One region of the Mesorhizobium sp. M7A.F.Ca.US.002.01.1.1 genome, then DNA from elsewhere that is predicted to be linked to it. Evidence: predicted binding sites of a transcription regulator. Region 1 holds the regulator's gene; the other holds the start of a gene.

Region 1 (2,983 bases):
GTGCCCGCGCCATGCTGTGGTCGCCGATCACGCCGCACACCGACATCGCCTTCGCCGACATATTCGAAGAGGAGTTCGGCGTCCCCGCCATTATGGAGAACGACTGCAACATGATGGCGGTGGCGCTGCGCTGGCGCGATCCCGATCGTTACCGCGACGATTTCATCGCTATCCTTTTGTCGCACGGCATCGGCATGGGGCTGGTGCTGAAGGGCGAATTGTTCACCGGCACCCATTCCTCGGGCGGCGAATTCGGCCACATGATTCATCGGCCGAACGGGGCGCTGTGTCGCTGCGGACGGCGCGGCTGCGTCGAAGCCTATGCCGGCAATTATGCCATCTGGCGCAACGCGCGGCAGATGGGCGAGGATGCAGAACCCGTCGCCGATGTCAGCGACGCCGACATGCGCGCCCTGGCTGCCGCCGCCCGCGAGAGGGACGGACCGGAGCGGGAAGCCTACCGCAAGGCTGGCGAAGCGCTCGGCTACGGCCTCGGCAGCCTGTTCGCGCTGATCGATCCGGCCCCCGTCGCCATGGTCGGCGTCAGCGCCGCCGCCTTCGACCTGATCGAGCCGGCATTGCGGCAAGCGATTGCCCAGACCGCCGGCGGCCAGCATTCCAAGTCGATTTCCTTCGACACCGAGCCGAACGAACTGCCGCTGATCCGCGAAGGCTGCGCCATGCGGGCGCTGATCTTCGTCGATCAGGAGATTTTTGCGCCGGGCGTGCAGGCGAGATCCGGTCTCGGCGGCAAGAACGTGGCGTGAGTTCAAACGAGGGAGTTCAGTCCTCGCGAATGGCGTAACCCGCCCCACGGATGGTGCGGATGACATCGGGCATACGGCCGTTGTTGACCGCCTTGCGCAGCCGGCCGACATGCACATCGACCGTGCGTTCGTCGATGTAGATCGTCTCGCCCCAGACATTGTCGAGCAGTTGGCTGCGCGAGAACACGCGGCCTGGATGGCGCATCATGAATTCAAGCAGGCGGAATTCCGTCGGCCCGAGCCGGATTTCGCTCTTCTTGCGATAGACACGGTGCGATTCGCGATCGAGCACGATATCGCCGACCTTGAGCACGCTGGACAGCACTTCCGGCTTGGCCCGGCGCAGCAGCGCCTTGACCCTGGCCATGAACTCCGGCGTCGAGAAAGGCTTGACCAGATAGTCGTCGGCACCGGTCGAGAGGCCGCGCACGCGGTCGCTTTCCTCGCCTCGCGCGGTCAGCATGATGATCGGCAGCCGCTCGGTCTCGGGACGCATCCTTAGCCGGCGGCAGAGTTCGATACCGGAAACCGCAGGCACCATCCAGTCGAGCACCAGAAGGTCTGGAACGTTCTCCTGCAGCCGGATTTCGGCCTCGTCGCCGCGCGTCACCACCTCGACCTGGTAACCTTCGGATTCGAGATTGTAGCGGAGCAGCACGCCTAGCGGCTCCTCATCCTCCACCACCATGATGCGTGGCGCGATCATCGGCTGGTCACCCCTGTCATGCCGCTGGCGCGGACATTGCCGTCTCGTCCTGCTTCGGACGATTGGCTGGCAACTGCGTGCCGGTCAAAACATAATAGGCATTTTCGGCGATGTTGGTCACGTGGTCGCCGATCCGCTCGAGGTTCTTGGCGCAAAACAACAGGTGCGTGCACGCCGTGATGTTGCGCGGATCTTCCATCATGTAGGTCAGCAGTTCGCGGAACACCGATGTGTATTTGACGTCGATGCGTTCATCATTGTTTCTGAGCGTGGCAAGCGCTGCCGCGTCAGCGGCGGCATACTCGTCGACGACCCCCTGCACCTGGATCAGCACCAGCTGCGCCATCGCGTCGATCGAATGCGAAAGGTCGTGCGGCGTGACGCTCAGCCCGACAGTGCCGACGCGCTTGGCGATGTTCTTGGCAAGGTCACCGATGCGCTCGAGGTCGCCGGCCATGCGGATCGAACCGACTACCGCACGCAGATCGTTGGCCATTGGCTGGCGCTTGGCGATCAGCGTGATAGCACGATCGTCCAGCTCGCGCTGGCGTGCATCCATGATGGCGTCGTCGGAAACCACCCGCTGCGCCAGCGCATTGTCCGAATTGAGCAAAGCCCTGGTCGAGCCACCGACCATCGAGCGGGCGAGATCGCCCATGTCGCGGATCAGCTGGCTGATCTGCTCCAGATCCTCATCGAAAGATGCGACGGTATGTTCACCCATGATCTTCGTCCCTCATATGCCAGAGATCAGCCGAACCGGCCGGTGATGTAGTCCTGGGTGCGTTTGTCGTCGGGGGTGGTGAACATCTTGTCGGTGGCGCCCTCCTCGACCAGATAGCCAAGATGAAACATCGCGGTGCGCTGCGACACGCGCGCTGCCTGCTGCATCGAATGGGTGACGATGACGATCGTATAGTTCTGACGCAGTTCGTCGATAAGTTCCTCGACGCGAGCGGTGGCGATCGGGTCGAGCGCCGAACACGGTTCGTCCATCAGGATCACCTCGGGTGACACGGCGATGGCGCGTGCAATGCACAGGCGCTGCTGCTGGCCACCGGAAAGACCCGTGCCAGGTTCCTGCAAACGGTCCTTGACCTCGTTCCAGATCGCCGCCTTCTTCAGGCTGGACTCGACGATCTGATCCATGTCGGCCTTGCGCTTGGCCAATCCGTGGATGCGCGGACCATAGGCGACGTTCTCGTAGATCGACTTTGGGAACGGATTGGGTTTCTGGAACACCATGCCGACGCGCGCCCTGAGTTCGACGACATCGATGTTCTTGTCGTAGATGTCCTCTTCGTCGAGCGTGATCTTGCCGGTTACCCGTGCTGAATCGATGGTGTCGTTCATGCGGTTGAGGCAGCGCAGGAAGGTGGACTTGCCGCAGCCGGAGGGGCCGATCAGCGCCGTCACCTGGTTCAGGCGGACGTCGAGATCGACGTCGAACAGCGCCTGCTTCTCGCCGTAGAACACGCCGACCTTGTCGCCGCGCATTTTTATCACTTCG
Region 2 (2,983 bases), on a different contig from region 1:
GCGTCATCTATCCCGGCCGCGCCGACCATCCGCAGGCCGACATCGTCAAGAAGCAGATGTCGGGCGGCTCGACGCTGATCTGCCTGGACGTCAAGGGCGGCAAGCAGGCGGCCTTCGCCTTGCAGAACGCGCTCGACATCGTCCTGATCTCCAACAATCTCGGTGACGCCAAGAGCCTGATCACCCACCCGGCGACGACGACGCACAAGAATCTCAGCGACGAGGCGCGCGCCGAGCTCGGCATCGGGCCGGGCACGCTCAGGCTGTCGGTTGGCCTGGAGGATGCCGACGATCTGCTCGAGGACATCGCGCAGGCGCTGAAGGCCAGGTAGGAGGCCTTCAGGCGCCGGACGGCGTCTCTTCCAGCTCGGCCGTCTTGGTACCGATGGTCATCGCATTGCCGCGCCAGTCGATGGCGCCGCCGAGCCAACCGCGCGCCCACATCGCCGGCAGGATCAGGTCGCGCGCCATGATCGCGGCGACCATGCGTGGCGACAGGTACCAGCCCTTGGACCAGGCCAGGGCGCACTCCGGAAGATAGAAGGCCGCCAGCACGGCAAGGGCGGTTGCCCAGAGGCTGAAGCCGGCGCTTGCCGCTGCAATCAGCGCAAGCACCAGCGGCACCACGGCGCCGGTCAGGATTTCGGGTGCGAAGAACAGCGGGAAAGTGACGCGGCGCAGGCGCGCCCAACGGGCCTGACGCGACCAGATCTCGTCAAACGAGCGCCGGCCAAGCGGCTGCTCGAAGGGGGCGGCGACGAGATTGACGCGCAGGCCGAGACTGTTCACCAGCTTGGTCGCAGCGGCATCCTCGGCGATCTCGGCGGCCAGCGCGCGGATGCCGCCCTTGGCGTCGAGCATCGGCTTGTTCCAGAGCATGCTCTTGCCCTGGGCAAAGCCGAGGCCGAGCGCCTCACCGGCATATTGCCAGCGCGCCTGCAGCGTGTTGAGGAAAGCGCATTCGACCTCGGCCCAGAAGCCGGCCGGCCGCGAGCCGATCGGCGTCGAGCAGACAAGGCCGGTGCCGGGCCGCCAGGCAGCCATCAGGTGCTGGATGTAGTCCCTCGGCATCAGCACGTTGGAATCGGCCAGGACGACCCAGTCGTGCCGCGCCGCTTCCCAGCCCTTGACGCAATTGTTGAGTTTCGGATTGGCGCTGATGCGGTCGTCGCCGACAAGCAGCCGGGCCGGCACTTTCGGAAACCGGACGATCGTCCTGTTTATCAATTTGACCACCGGATCGTCGGCATGGGCGACGCAGAAAATCAGCTCATAGCGCGGCCAGTCGAGCGAGAAGGCGCGTTCCAGCGTCTCCTGCGTGAACGGCTCGACGCCGCGCGACGGCACGACGATCGACACTGGCCGCGGCTTGCCGGCCGGCGGCGCAATGGTGCGACGCCGTCTCAGACGCGACGCGGCGAGCACGATGCTGGCGAGATTCGAGAGGATGAGGACGGTTGAAAGCGTGGCGGCTATGAGAGTGAGTTGCATCGAGGTCCGGTCACTCCAGGAAAACCGGTCCGCAAGATGGCCGGTTTCAACAGTTCAGCAGAGCGCCCGAGTCGCGCGTCACCAGTCCGCGCACACCATCATTGTCATATGTCACTTAAATGACATTCTTTGTCGGCACCTGCCCGCGAGGCCGGCCAGAGGAGGCTTCGATCGGTTGACCTAACCGCACGGAGCGCCGAAAGTTCCGCTGGAACCGTTTTTTGGAGCCGCTTATGTATAGCGCCGTCACGCGCAACATCGAAGTGCAGGTCAGGCCGTTCTATCTGGAGGACCGTTCGGATCCCTCGGAGAACCGCTATGTCTGGGGCTATCAGATAACGATCGACAATCAGTCGGACGATTTCGTGCAGCTTCTGTCGCGATATTGGCACATCACCGACGGCACCGGCCGGGTCGAGGAAGTGCGCGGCCCCGGCGTGGTCGGCGACCAGCCCGAACTCAATCCCGGCGACAGCTACCAGTACACATCCGGTTGCCCGCTCTCGACACCGTCCGGCATCATGGTCGGGCATTACACGATGCGCAACAAGCGGGGCGAGACGTTCGACATCGCCATTCCGGCGTTTTCGCTGGACTTGCCGGGGACGCGGCGGACGGTGAATTGATTTCGCCTCACCGGCCGCGGAGCGACCGGTGAGGCGTGGTTTCTACTCTACTGGGCCGCGAATTCCGCCGGGTCGAAATCATATTGCTTCGAACAGAATTCGCAGGCGACGTGGATGCCGCCGTCTTCGGTGCTGTCCTTGATCTCCTGGGCGGAAAAACCCTCGAGGATGCCGCGGATCTTGTCCCTGGAGCACGAGCACTGGTCGGCGACCGGAACACCGCCGAAGACGCGCACGCCATGCTCGTGGAACAGCCTGTAGAGCAGCCGCTCGGCGCCGATCGTCGGGTCGATCAGTTCGGTCGGCTCGATGGTGCCGAGCAGAGCCAGCAACTCCTGCCAGGAATTGTCGACCGGATCGTGGATCTCCTCACGCGGATCGCCATCGCCGCCCGGCAGGTCCGGGACGCGCATGCGCTCGGGCGACTGCGGCAGGAACTGCGCCAGGATACCGCCGGCGCGCCATTGCTCGCGGGCGCCGCCGGGACCGGGCGTCAAAAGCTTGGCCACCGACAGCCTGATATCCGTCGGGATCTGCTCCGACTGACGGAAATAGGTGCGTGCCGCGTCTTCCAGGGTCTCGCCATCGAGCTGGACGATACCCTGATAGCGCTGCGTATGGGCGCCCTGGTCGATGGTCAGCGCCAGCACGCCACTGCCGAGCAGCGTCTGCTGGGAGGTTTCGCCCGCCGCGACCAGCGCTTCCAGCCGGTCGGCATCGAAACGCGCATAGGCGCGCAGCGCCGAGGGCGTGGAAAAATCCGCAACCAGCATGTCGACGGGCCCGTCGGTGCGGGTCTGCAGGATGAACTTGCCCTCGAACTTCAGCGAAGTGCCGAGCAGCACGGTCAGCACACAGGCCTCCGC

The links. The regulator PhoB, encoded in region 1, activates phosphate uptake and scavenging genes when phosphate is short. The targets are predictions, from matches to a motif close to TGTCATNNANCTGTCAT.
Region 2: a site for PhoB is predicted at 1,600-1,616, ahead of EN932_RS21505 (ceramide glucosyltransferase). Genes of this name have one in related genera too.

Annotation. Positions count from the first base shown of each region.
Region 1 is NZ_RZQE01000027.1:474-3,456, reverse strand. It holds gene EN932_RS05430 (ROK family protein) at 1-767, shown strand, start outside; gene phoB (phosphate regulon transcriptional regulator PhoB) at 784-1,473, opposite strand; gene phoU (phosphate signaling complex protein PhoU) at 1,490-2,197, opposite strand; gene pstB (phosphate ABC transporter ATP-binding protein PstB) at 2,224-2,983, opposite strand, start outside.
Region 2 is NZ_RZQE01000239.1:4,602-7,584, forward strand. It holds gene EN932_RS21500 (O-succinylhomoserine sulfhydrylase) at 1-332, shown strand, start outside; gene EN932_RS21505 (ceramide glucosyltransferase) at 340-1,491, opposite strand; gene apaG (Co2+/Mg2+ efflux protein ApaG) at 1,725-2,117, shown strand; gene EN932_RS21515 (Hsp33 family molecular chaperone) at 2,165-2,983, opposite strand, start outside.